Regions from separate parts of the Micromonospora sp. WMMC250 genome, predicted to be linked through region 1. Evidence: riboswitches for the same ligand, from Rfam matches in the RefSeq annotation. Region 1 holds a riboswitch; each other region holds the start of a gene.

Region 1 (3,188 bases):
CGGTGGGCAACCTGGACGACAGTCCGGTGCAGCCGGAGTTGCCGTTCCACAGCGACCCGGGCGCGGAGTTGGACGCCGCTGTCGACGCGGTCCGCGACCGGTTCGGCTCGACGGCGCTCACCCGTGCCGTCCTGCTCGGCCGGGAGCCGGGTGTCGAGATGCCGCTGCTGCCGGATTGACCGATCTGCGTGCGGTGTCCACGCGCGGAGTTGCGACAGGAGACACATCACAGCAGGTCGGCGGTTTAGCCGGCGGCCGACGGGTGACCCTTGAGGGGTACAGCCTGACAAGGGGGGACCCACCATGTCCGACGACACCAGCAACCGAGCGAGCCGCGGCGCCGAGCGCCCGCACGACGTGACCGACCCGCTGCTCTGGCAACTGGCGATCGACGTGTTGAGCGCCCACGAGCCGGACGACGAGGGTCAGTGCCGCAATCTCCAGTGCGCCGGGCAGGCCTGGCCCTGCGCTGCCCGTCAGGGTGCCGAACATTCGCTGCGTCTGTCCCGCAGCGGGTCTGACTCCGTCGACGGGACCGTCGACGGCGGGACCGATCTGGCATCGGCCTCTCGCTGGGGTCGCAATGCCGGCCCGGTCGCGTCTCGTCGAGCGCCGAAGGCGTCCGCCTCGGCGGCGTGACTCGAACCCGACCCGCCACTCGGGCTGACCAGCACCGCACACACGAACGCTCGGCCGGTGACCCGGCCGAGCGTTCGTGTGCCATCGGTCAGAGGCTGAGCTTCTGACCCGGGAAGATCAGACCGGGGTCAGCCCCGATCAGCTTCCGGTTGTGCTCGTACAGCGCCTGCCAGCCGCCGGACACCCGATGGGCGTCGGCGATCTCCGACAGGGTGTCGCCCGGCTGGACCAGGTACGCCTGGCCGCCCGCCGGCGACGCGGTGCGCTCATGGTTGCGGGTCGCCGGCTGCTCGCCGCGCGACGGCCGCTCGGTGGGCTTCGCCGTGGACTTGGTCGGCTTCCCAGTGGACTTGGTCGGCTTCGCGGTCGACTTCGTGGCGGAGCCGCCCGACGAGCCGCCCTTCTTGCCGCAGGTCGGCCAGGCACCGATGCCCTGCCCGGCGAGCACCTTCTCGGCGATGGCGATCTGCTCGCCACGGCTGGCCAGGTCGGCGCGGGCGGCGTACTTCTTGCCGCCGTAACCGGCCCAGGTGCTCTGCGAGAACTGCAGGCCACCGAAGTAGCCGTTGCCGGTATTGATCTTCCAGTTACCGCCGGACTCACACGCGGCGATCGCGTCCCAGTTGACTCCGGCCTGCGCCGGGGCGGCCGGGCCGAAGAGGGCGACAGCGCCGGTGACCGCGCCGACAGCCAGGGGTGCCGACGGCGAGGCGGCGGGTGGTGACCCGTCGATGACGGGGCGTGTGAACAGACGTCATGTGAGCTTCCTCCACGCCGGCGAGGTGAGCTGTCGGGTTCGGGCCGAGGAGCCCGGCCGCACAGTGGCGGCTTCACCCCGAGGTGACATGCACCGAGGAACGTGTGGGTCCCCCGCTCCTGCCCGGGTGACTGGGTTCCGACGGCCGGGGGCAGGATTTGGCGTTGCCGGCCGTGGTGTCCGCAGTGGCGAACCCGACCGACGTTAGGCACGGTCGGTGACGATCGCCCAACCCCTGTGAAGTTCTTCACCGGGGTACGCGGGGCGCCGTCCGCAGCGGTTGCGGCCGGCCGGACACTGTGCAGAGAGCACTGTGGACCGGTTTCGATCAGGCTCGTGACGCAGCCAGATCACGGTGTGTCGCCGAGCGACTCGACGTGTCCGTTGGTGATCGGCTGCTCGACGTCGTACACCGAACCGGCCGGCGGGGCCCCTGGTCGGGTGGCCCGCCGGCCGGGTGTCGACCGTCTACAGGGTGCGCGCCAGCCGGTCGGCGAGCGTCCGGGTGAAGCGGGCCGGGTCGGTCAGCTCACCGCCCTCGGCGAGCACCGCCAGGCCGTAGAGCAGCTCCGCGGTCTCGGTCAGGGCCGCCTGGTCGCTCCCCTGCTCGTGGGCCTTGCGCAGCCCGGAGACCAGCGGGTGCCCGGGGTTGATCTCCAGGATCCGCTTGGTCGGGGGCACCTCGTGCCCCATGGCCCGGTACATCTTCTCCAGGGTCGGCGTGAGGTCGTGGGCATCGCCGACGACGCAGGCCGGTGAGGTGGTCAGCCGCGACGACAGCCGGACCTCCCGGACGCTGTCGGTCAGCGTGGTGCCGAGCCAGTCGAGCAGGCCGGCGAACTCCTGCCGCTGCTGCTCGCGCTCGGCCTCGGCCTGCTGCTTCTCCTCGTCGGTGTCCAGGTCGATCTCGCCCTTGGCGATCGAGCGCAGCGTCTTGCCGTCGTACGCGCCGACCCGCTCGACCCACACCTCGTCGACCTGGTCGGTGAGCAGCAGCACCTCGTGACCCTTGGCGCGGAAGGCCTCCAGGTGCGGCGAGTTCTCGATGGCGGCCCGGGACTCGCCGGTGGCGTACCAGATGTCGGTCTGGCCGTCCTTCATCCGCGAGACGTAACCGGCCAGGTCGGTGGGCTCGGTCGCGTCGTGGGTGGAGGCGACGGAGAGGATGTCCAGCAGGGTGTCGCGGTTGTCGGTGTCGTCGATCAGCCCTTCCTTGACCACCGCGCCGAACTCGGTCCAGAAGGTGCGGTAGCGCTCGGCGTGGTTGGCCTTCAGGTCCTTGACCGTGGCGAGGATCTTCTTGACCAGGCGGCGACGGACGATCTGGATCTGCCGGTCCTGCTGGAGGATCTCGCGGGAGATGTTCAGCGACAGGTCGTGCGCGTCGACCACACCCTTGACGAAGCGCAGGTAGGTCGGGACGAGCGCCTCGCAGTCGTCCATGATGAAGACACGCTTGACGTAGAGCTGCACACCTCGGCGGCCCTGCGGGGAGAACAGGTCCAGTGGGGCGTGGCTGGGCAGGAAGAGCAGCGCCTCGTACTCGAAGGTGCCCTCGCCCTTCATGTGCACGACCTCGAGCGGGTCGGCCCAGTCGTGGCTGACGTGCTTGTAGAACTCGTTGTACTCGGCGGCGTCGACCTCGTCGCGGGGCCGCGCCCAGAGCGCCTTCATCGAGTTGAGGGTCTGCACCTCGCTGGTGGCGGCCTCGCCGTCGGCGCCGGGGCGTTCGACTGTCATCCGGATCGGCCAGGCGATGAAGTCGGAGTATCGCTTGACGATGTCGCGGACG
Region 2 (3,188 bases), 4.0 Mb from region 1:
ACTGGCGCACCTGGCCCACCCGCTGAACCCGTGACGACGAGGGCCCGCCGCGACGGATCGCGACGGGCCCTTCGGTCACTCCCGGTCAGCCGGGACGGCCGTAGCTGTGGATCGGGCCGTCGTCGACCTTCTTCATCTTGACCGGTTGGCCGGCCTGCGAGGCGTGCACCACCCAGCCACCGCCGACGTACATGCCGACGTGGTGGATGTCGCTGTAGTAGAAGACCAGGTCGCCGGGGCGCAGGTCGCCCTTGCTGACGTCCTTGGTGACGCGGCTCTGCTGGGCGGCGTTGTGCGGCAACGACACACCGGCCTTCGCCCAGGCGGCCAGCATCAGCCCGGAGCAGTCATAGGAGTTGGGTCCCTCGGCGCCCCACACGTAGGGCTTGCCGATCTGTGCGCAGGCGAACTTCACCGCGACACCCGCGGCCCCGCCGGGATAACTGCCGGGGCAGGGCGCGGGGCGCAACGAGCCACCGCCACCGTTGCCGTACACCTTGAGGCGGAGCTTCTGCAGCCGGTCGATCTCTTCGTTGATCTGCTTCTTCTTCGCCGCCAACTGCGCCTCGGTACGGGTCAGTTGGGCCACCATCTCGTCCAGCGGCGCCTTCTGCGCGGCCAACTCGTCCCGCAGGTCGGCCACCTCGCGGACGTCCTGCTGCTGGTTGTGCGCGAACCGGTCGAGCATCTCGAGCTGACTGACCACCTCGCTCGGTGACCGGCTGCCCAGCATCGCGTTGACTGTCGAGACGGTCTCACCCTTGTACGCCCGCACGGCGAGGGCGCTGACCTTGTCCATCGCGGCGTCGACCTGCTGTTCGAGCGGGGCGATGCGGGTGGCCAGAGCGTCCGCCTGCTTGCGCTTGACGGCGAGGTCGGTCCGGGTGGCGTTGTGCCGTTCGATGATCGGTTCGAGTTTGTTCCAGTCCTCGTCGATCTGACGCTCGATCTCCGCGACGGACGGGTCGGCGTGGGACGCCGTGGCGCTGCCCGTCAGGACGACGGCGACGCCGACCAGTGCGGCGAGAGCGGTGGTGAAGCGGGACCAGCGTGGGCGCGGCACGATCGGCGTCGGGCCGGCTGTTGCCGACCGCTCGGACGACGGCCGCGGGGCATGGAGTGCCACCGGGGTTCCGTACTCCTTCTTCCTGACCGCCTACCGGGTTAGCTGACGGGTTCGGGCGGGAAGTCGGCGCCCTACCGCAGTGGCTGCGGATTCACCCCGAGGGACCTGGGTCCCCGGTTCGCTCGGAAACGACTCGGCGGTGTCGGTCCGTTACCGCCCGGGCTGGGCGGAGCTGCTATCGGGCCGACGAATGACCAGAGTAGAGACGCCTGTTACCAATCCGCAACCCGTGCGGCCGTGACACTCCGTACCGATCGAGCGGGGGTCACCGGCCCGGTGTGAAGATTTCTTTCCGAGGAAGTCGAAACATGGAAAGGTATTGACGCGGACTCTCCAGCGGCGCGATGGTGACCTGACCTCTACCCGCGAGAATCTAGGGGGTTCGATGCACCATCCAACCCTGTCGACCGGCTGGCGCGCACTGCTCGCCACCACCGTCATCGCCGCCGCGAGCGCGGTGCCACTTTCGGCGGCGGCCGCCGCCGCACCCACCACCGACCGCCAGCAGCAGTACGCCGCCGCGGCGAGCGAGTACGGCGTACCGACCGGCGTGCTGCTCGGCGTCTCCTACCTGGAGTCCCGCTGGGACAGCAACGCCGGCACACCGAGCACGAGCGGTGGCTACGGCCCGATGCACCTGACCGACGCCCGCCACGTCGCCGCCCTACCCGGGCGCGGCCACCACGACGCCGGTGCCGAGGATCCCCGCGGCGACGAGTCCCGGAGGGCCCTGGCGCCCGCGCCCCGGCCCGCCGAGGCCCCCGGGCCGGCCGCCGCCGCGTTGCAGACCGTGGACGCCGCAGCCGCGCTGACCGGCTCCACCCCCGAGGCGCTGCGCACCGATGCGGAGGTCAACATCCGGGGCGGGGCCGCGCTGCTCAGCGCGTACCAGCGGGAGTTGGGTGCGCCGGTCGGCGCGGACACCGACCCGGCGGCCTGGTACGGCGCGGTGGCCCGCTACGCCGGTGCGGACAGCGCCGACGCCGCGGCGGCCTTCGCCGACGAGGTTTTCACCACCATCGCCGCAGGCGAGTCCCGGGTGACCGACGACGGGCAGCGAATCACACTGCCGGCGATCGCGGTACAGCCCCAGCGCTCCTGGTTGGACCGGCTGGGCCTACGCCGGCTGGCCCGCCCGGACGGGGTGGAGTGCCCGCGCACCATCTCCTGCGAGTGGATTCCCGCACCCTACGAGGCGTTCGGCGACGGGGACTACGGCAACCACGATCTCTCCGACCGGCCCGCCCGGCAGAAGATCGAGTACATCGTCATCCACGACACCGAGGCGAGCTGGGCGACGACCCTGCAACTCGTCCAGGACCCGACGTACGTGAGCTGGCACTACTCGCTGCGCTCGGTCGACGGGCACATCGCCCAGCACGTGAAGACCAAGGATGTCGGCTGGCACGCGGGCAACTGGTACGTCAACGCCAAGTCGATCGGTCTCGAACACGAGGGGTTCGCCGCGCAGGGCACCTGGTACACGGAGGCGATGTACCGGACCTCGGCGAAGCTGGTCCGGCACCTGGCGCTGCGGCTGGGCATCCCGCTGGACCGCCAGCACATCATCGGCCACGACAACGTGCCCGGCACCGTCGCCTCGACCGTGCGGGGGATGCACTGGGATCCAGGCCCGTACTGGGACTGGACGCACTACTTCGACCTGCTGCACGCGCCTCGACTGGACACCGGCACCCCGGCCACCGGGCTGGTCCGGATCGACCCGGACTACGCCACCAACCAACCGGCGTTCACCGGATGCGTCACCGCCGGTGTTCCGTGCGCGCCGCGCGGCTCATCGTCGGTGGTGCTGCGGAGCGCACCGTTCGCGGACGCGCCGCTGGTCAACGACATCGCGCTCCGGCCGGACGGCACCCCGAACACGATGGCCGTGTCAGACCACGGGGCCCGGGCGTCCGCCGGGCAGACGTACGCGCTCGCCGGACGGCAGGGCGACTGGACCGCGATCTGGTACCTCGGGCAGCGGGCCTGGTTCCACAACCCGGCGTCCGCGCCGACCGCCAGCTGGACCGTCGGCGTCGTGGCCACGCCGAAACCCGGA
Region 3 (3,188 bases), 5.7 Mb from region 1:
ACCGTGAAGGCCGCCGCCGACCTGCTGGCCGAGGTGGAGGGCACGGTCGGCGTGATCACGCCGGTGCCGCGTCGCGACGAGGTCGCCGGCTGGCTGGACGCGCTGGACGCGCCGAGGTTGCAGGTGGTCACCAGCCTGGAGGCCAAGGGCATGGAGTACGACGGAGTCGTGCTGGTCGCCCCGAGCGAGATCCGGGCGGATCCGGGTGCCGGGGTACGCACCCTGTACGTGGCGCTGTCCCGGGCCACCCAGCGACTCACCACCATCGACCCGACCGGCTGATCTGCGCGAGCGACCGCCGGCGGGAGGCGCGACCCGCACACTTGCACACATTGCGATGTGAACATACATTGGACCGGACCTCGGACGGCGGCGGAAGGTAGTTCACGTGGGCGCAGGTCATGACCACCACCACGGATCCGTCGCCAATGCCGCACACCAACACCGGGGTCGACTCTGGGCGGCATTCGGGCTGCTCGCCACCCTGATGGTGGTCGAGGCGGTCACCGCCCTGCACACCGGGTCACTCGCCCTGCTCTCCGACGCCGGACACATGTTCACCGACGTGCTCGGCATCGGCATGGCGCTCGCCGCGATCACCGCGACCCGGCGCGCCACCGGCGACCCGCAGCGCACCTTCGGGCTCTACCGACTCGAGGTGCTCGCCGCACTGGCCAACGCCGTCCTGCTCTCCGGCGTCGCGGTCTACGTGGTGATCGAGGCGATCCGCCGCTTCGGCGACCCGCACGAGGTCATCACCGGTCCGATGCTCGTGGTGGCCGTCCTCGGCCTGCTCGCCAACATCGTCGCCTTCGCCCTCCTGCGCGCCGGCGCGCGGGAGAGCATCAACATCCAGGGTGCCTACCTGGAGGTCCTCGGCGACCTGCTCGGCTCGGTCGGCGTGATCGGCGCGGCACTGCTCATCACCGTCACCGACTGGTGGTGGGCCGACCCGCTGGTCGCCGTCGCCATCGGTGTGTTCATCCTGCCGCGCACCTGGCGGCTGGCCCGGGCAGCCATCCGCATCCTGGTGCAGGCCGCACCGGAACACCTCCAGGTGACCGCCGTGCACGACCGGCTGGCTGCGGTCCCCGGCGTGGTCGAGGTGCACGACCTGCACGTCTGGACGCTCACCTCGGGCATGGACGTGGCCTCCGCACACCTCACCATGGAGCCGGGCGCAGAGGTCGGCGCGGTGCTCACCGCCGCGCGTACGGCCCTGCACGACGACTTCCGGATCGAGCACGCGACGTTGCAGATCGAGCCGGGCGCCGCCTCCGGGGCGTGCGGCTCGATCGAGTGGTGAGGGTGAGTTCCCCGTGCTGACGTACTCACCGTCCGTCACATTCGCTGCAGCCGCCCCACCGGTACCGGTAGGCTCTGTCCCGGCCGCCACCAGGCGGCGCCTCCCGGCGCCGGTGGTGGTCGTCGCCTAATCGCCCACACGGGCGAACCGGGGAACCACGTTCCTGGGGTGCATCCGCGTCAGCGGTAGGGATCTTCCGTCCCGAACCCGTCAGCTAACCCGGTCGGCGGCTGACGGAAGGAATGCGCAGTGGCACCAGCACGACCACCTGCCGCCCGACTGGCGGCCCTGATCGTCGCGATGCTCGCTCTCGGCGTCGCGCTCCCGGCCGGCACCGCCTCGGCCGCTCCCCCAACCGGCCAGCGGGCCGCCGCACCCGACTCCGACGAAGAGGGCGGCACCCCGGCACTCCGCGCCCAGCTCGAGGCCGCCAGCAAGGGCTACCTGGACGCGAAACGCGCCCTGGACACCTCCGTGCAGCGGCAGCAGCAGCTCACCACCCAACTGAAGACCATCGAGGTCGAACTCGACCAGCGCAGCGGCAAGGTCGGCGAGATCGCCGGCGTCGCGTACCGCACCGGCCGCCTCAGCACCATCTCGGCGCTGCTCAACAGCAACACCCCGGAAGGCTTCATGGACCGGGCCGCCTCCCTGGACGCGGTGGCCGCCAACGAGGACCGGGTGCTGCGCGACCTCCTCACCACCAAGGACCAGGCCAACCGCACCCGCGCCGCCCTGGACGGTGAGATCAACGAGCAACGCAAACAGGTCGCGGTGATGGCCAAGCGCAAGGAGCAGGCCGAGCGGGCCCTGGCCGTCGCCACCACCCCGAAACCACAGACCACCGCCGACACGGGCTCCAACCGGGGCACCTCCACCAGCAACGCGAAGGCCGCGCCGCGCAACTCCGACGGCTCCTGGCCGAAGGAGTCGTGCAGCGTCGACGACCCCACGCCGGCCAGCGGCTGCATCACCCCGCGCACCCTGCACGCGCTCAACCAGGCCAAGGCCGCGGGCTTCACCCGGTACGTCTCCTGCCACCGCAACGGCGGCTCGGGCGAACACCCGAAGGGCCGAGCCTGCGACTTCGCCGCGCAGAAGGGCGGCTTCGGCGGGGACGCCACCGGCGGGGACAAGACGTACGGCAACAACCTGGCGGCGTACTTCATCCGCAACGCCGACCGGCTCGCCGTGCTGTACGTGATCTGGTACCGGCAGATCTGGCTGCCCAGCAGCGGGTGGAAGTCGTACAGCGGGGCGGGCGGCGACCCGTCCAGCGACCACACCAACCACGTACACCTGTCGGTCTACTGACCGCTCGTGGCCGGCGCCCCCGTCGAGGGGCACCGGCCACGGCTACGTCGCGGGACGTACACCCGATGTCGCCGGTCGTCGGACGACCCGGCAACGAGCGGCGGGCAGCATCGCGGTATGCCTCGGATCCCACCCACCGCCCGCAAGGCACTGCTCACCCTGCACCTGATCACCTCGCTGGGCTGGCTCGGCACGGACCTGGTGCTGCTCACCCTCGGCATCGCCGTACAGCGGGGCGCCGACCCGGCCGTCTTCTACCCGGTCGGCGCGCTGGTCGGCACCGTCCTGTTCGCACCGCTGAGCGTCCTGGTCTGGCTGATCGGTGTCGTCAGCGCGCTGCTCACCCCGTGGGGCCTCCTGCGCTACCGGTGGGTGCTGGTCAAACTCGTGATCACCACGGTGATGGTCGGGCTGGTGCTGTTCCTGCTCACCCCGAATCTGCGGCACGCCGGAGCGCTGGGCACCGCCCTGCCCGCACGCGATCGCGCCGACCTGGTGATCGCGCCCGCGGTGTCGACCACCCTCATGATCATCGCGACGGTGCTGTCCACCTACAAGCCGTGGGGCC
Region 4 (3,188 bases), 1.9 Mb from region 1:
CCCCATCGCATCGCTCTCTCCCGAGGTGCCGACCATGGAGACCGCTGTCTTCTACCAGTTCGTGACCGAGGTGCCGCAGGCCGCCGCCATCTGGTCCACCCTGTTCCTGCTGGCCCTGGGCGTACTCGCCCTGCTGGTGGCCCGCCCCGAGCGGGAAACACCCCCGGACGACCCGCACACGGCCGCCCTCACCGCTCGTGAGGTGGCCGCCGCCGAGGCCGCCGACATGCGCCGGTACGCCGAGGAGGTGGCGGTCGCCGCGACCGGGGCGGCCCGGACCGCGCAGCGGCGACGTGCTGACTGGTTGACCGCTCAGGAGGAAATGGAACGGGCCTGGGCCGCGTACGACGAGGCGGACACCGCCGCCCGTCGCTTCGCGGGCGCCGAGGCGCTGCCCACCCCGCAGACCCCCCACACGCCGGCCGAGTACGCCGCCCGCGAGCGCTACCTGCACCGGGCCGCGATGACGGCGTACTGGCGGGGTGACCTGAGCATGGCGCAACTCGGCGACGTGTTCGCGCACCGGCGCGGCTGGGATCCCCGGCGGCACCCGGTCGAGCAGGAGGTGCTGCTCAGCCGGACGATCCGGGACACCCGGCTGGCCGACTACCAGGCCGCCGCATTCCGGGAGCGGGCTGCCTGGCGGGACGCGGAACTGGCTGCCGACTCAGCGCGAGCACTCGCGACGGAGAGCTGCGCGGCGGCGGCCCGGCTGCGACCGAACCCGCTGCCCGCGCGGCGAGCGGTGACCGGTGCGTTCCGACCCGCTCTGGTGGCGCGGTGGCGGCCGGCGCGGGCGAGTTGAGCCCGATCCGTGACGTGAGCCGGCTCACGCCGACCGGAATTCGGGCGTCCGGCACGATCGGCGCGAATCTTCCGATGAATCTGGTCGCATTCTCGGCGGCCTGTCCGGTTGTCGACCGTAGGCGTCACCGTAACCGCTTGTCCCATCGAGTCACGTCATCGGCAATACGCGCAGAAATTGCCGCTCCATTTCAGGTTTACGCAGGTGGTGCTGGCTTGGCAGGGGTGCGGACGGGCCAGTACTGTCGTCCCGTCCGGTGCGGTAACCGATCGCAAGAGGCGACGCCGCGCCGACCCGCTCAATCGTGATGAACGAACCGGGGACCCACCAGTAAGTCCGGGGTGAATCCGCGAGCCAGAGCCCGCGGTAGGGCGATCTTCCCGCCCGAATCCGTCAGCTAACCCGGTAGGCGGTGTCGGAAGGAGTTCCATCCTCGTGCAGCACCTTTCCACCCCTCGGTTGTTCCCTCGCCTCCACGGCGCAGCGGTGCCCCCGCTCATTCGTCCAGTGACGGTGAGCTGACCCCCGGGTCATCGCCTAACCGCCCGGCCACGCCGGGCGTTCCCCTGAGCGGTTCACCATCCGCGGACCACGGTCCGCGCGCTGGCGCCTGCCCGGATACCGGTCCGGTCGCCGGTGTGCCGCTCTCCCCCCGATCCGTGGAGGACCCCGTGAAGCACACCCTGCAGCGTCAGCTCCGCCGTTTCGCCACCGAGCGCCCGTACCAGATCGTTGCCGCCTCGGCTGCGGCCCTCGCGATCGCCACCACCACCGGCGCCCTGCTCACCACCGCCGACGACGCACCCGCCGGCCAGCGCACCGCGACCACTGTCGCCGAGATGCGCAGCGACGTCGCCGCCTCCCGCGGCGAGGTGCGTGAGGCGTCCCCGTCGGCAAGCGCCGCGCCGAGCACCGCCGCTCCGGCCACCACCGCCGCGTCGCCGGCGGCCAAGGCCAAGGCCAACCCCGACCTCACCCGTAAGCCGACGCCGCCGAAGCCGCCCGCGACCAAGGTGCTGGACTACGACTACGAGGCGCAGAACACGTACTACAACTGCGGCCCGGCGGCCACCCGGAACGCCCTCAGTGCCGCCGGTATCGACCGCACCCAGGAGGAGCTCGGCGCCGAGCTGGGCACCACCGAGATGGGCACCAACTCCGCCGAGGACACCACCCGGGTCCTCAACGCCGAGGTGAAGGGCGCCCCGTACCGGACCCGGATGTTCGCCGGCGCCCCCAGCCCGGCCCAGATGGGCCGGCTCCAGGCCGACGTCGTCAAGGCCATCACCGACGGCCGTGGCGTGGTCGCGAACGTCGTCGGCGACGCCGTCGACACCGACGGCGGTTACCACTCCTACGGTGGCGGTCACTACATCGCCGTCGTGGGTTACAAGGACAACGGCCGTACCGTCCGGATCGCCGACTCGGCCAACGCGGCCGACCCGTCGTACTGGATCACCACCATCGACCTGGCCAACTGGATCGCCAGCCGGGGCTACTCCGCCTGACCCAGGCACGCTGACCGCCGCGGGCGTCGTCCCCCACAAGGGGCCGACGCCCGCGGCGTTTCCGTCGGTGCCGGCAGCGTCTCCCGGGAGGGACGACTCTCGTACCGGGCCGTGAACCGTGGGAGACTGCGGCCGTGGTGGATGAATCGGGTGGTCAAGCCGGTCGCGGGCGGGTCCTGCTGCTCCTGCACGGAATGGGCACGACCGGGGACGTCTGGTTGCCGTGGGCGCCGCTGCTGGAGCAGCGCTGGGCGGGGCGGTGGCTGGCACCGGACCTCGCCGGCCACGGCTGGGCGGAGCCGCTGCCGTCGTACACCTTTGCGGGGTTCGCCGACCGGATAGCGCGCGGCCTGGCGCCCGGCGACCGGCTCGTCGTGCTCGGGCACTCGCTGGGTGGGGTGGTCGGTCTCGCGCTGGCCGCCCGCGCCGCCGGGACGCCCGTGGACGCCGTGGTCGGGCTGGGCATCAAGGCCGTCTGGTCACCCGACGAGCTGACCCGCGCCGCTGACCTCGCCGCCCGCCCGGTCAGCTGGTTCGCCACCCGCGCCGAGGCCGCGCGCCGCTACCTTCGGGTGTCCGGCCTGGCCGGCCTGGTCCCGCCGGACCATCCGGTGGTGGACGCCGGCCTGCGTCAGGTCGACGGCCGGTGGCGCCTCGCCATGGACCCGACCGCGTTCGCCGTCGGTGAGCCCGACCTGGCCGCGCTGCTGGCGGCGACCGACGCGCCGGTCGTGCTGGCGCGCGGGGAACACGACCCGATGGTCAGCGACGAACAGCTCAAGGAGTACGGGGTCCCGGTCGCCACGTTGCCCGGTCTCGGCCACAACGCGCACGTGGAGGACCCGGCGGCCGTGCTGGCGTTGCTCGACCCGTAC

The links. Region 1 has a riboswitch for cyclic di-AMP ahead of O3438_RS03480 (transglycosylase family protein). Riboswitches for the same ligand answer to the same signal wherever they lie in the genome.
Region 2: linked by a shared signal. The riboswitch ahead of O3438_RS22105 (C40 family peptidase) and the one ahead of O3438_RS03480 (transglycosylase family protein) in region 1 are both predicted to bind cyclic di-AMP.
Region 3: linked by a shared signal. The riboswitch ahead of O3438_RS29855 (coiled-coil domain-containing protein) and the one ahead of O3438_RS03480 (transglycosylase family protein) in region 1 are both predicted to bind cyclic di-AMP.
Region 4: linked by a shared signal. The riboswitch ahead of O3438_RS12390 (C39 family peptidase) and the one ahead of O3438_RS03480 (transglycosylase family protein) in region 1 are both predicted to bind cyclic di-AMP.

The regions. Positions count from the first base shown of each region.
Region 1 covers NZ_JAPZBJ010000002.1:895,232-898,419, reverse strand. Annotated here, with positions in the region: gene dinB (DNA polymerase IV) at 1-179, shown strand, start outside; gene O3438_RS03490 (hypothetical protein) at 304-639, shown strand; gene O3438_RS03485 (LysM peptidoglycan-binding domain-containing protein) at 728-1,087, opposite strand; partial or broken gene O3438_RS03480 (transglycosylase family protein) at 1,109-1,219, opposite strand; cyclic di-AMP (ydaO/yuaA leader) riboswitch at 1,398-1,570, opposite strand; gene htpG (molecular chaperone HtpG) at 1,865-3,188, opposite strand, start outside.
Region 2 covers NZ_JAPZBJ010000002.1:4,912,314-4,915,501, forward strand. Annotated here, with positions in the region: gene dcd (dCTP deaminase) at 1-26, shown strand, start outside; gene O3438_RS22105 (C40 family peptidase) at 86-1,126, opposite strand; cyclic di-AMP (ydaO/yuaA leader) riboswitch at 1,140-1,275, opposite strand; gene O3438_RS22110 (N-acetylmuramoyl-L-alanine amidase) at 1,512-3,188, shown strand, end outside.
Region 3 covers NZ_JAPZBJ010000002.1:6,553,214-6,556,401, reverse strand. Annotated here, with positions in the region: gene O3438_RS29865 (HelD family protein) at 1-282, shown strand, start outside; gene O3438_RS29860 (cation diffusion facilitator family transporter) at 389-1,306, shown strand; cyclic di-AMP (ydaO/yuaA leader) riboswitch at 1,420-1,551, shown strand; gene O3438_RS29855 (coiled-coil domain-containing protein) at 1,556-2,620, shown strand; gene O3438_RS29850 (hypothetical protein) at 2,738-3,188, shown strand, end outside.
Region 4 covers NZ_JAPZBJ010000002.1:2,844,622-2,847,809, reverse strand. Annotated here, with positions in the region: gene O3438_RS12395 (hypothetical protein) at 35-805, shown strand; cyclic di-AMP (ydaO/yuaA leader) riboswitch at 1,091-1,232, shown strand; gene O3438_RS12390 (C39 family peptidase) at 1,465-2,313, shown strand; gene O3438_RS12385 (alpha/beta fold hydrolase) at 2,448-3,188, shown strand, end outside.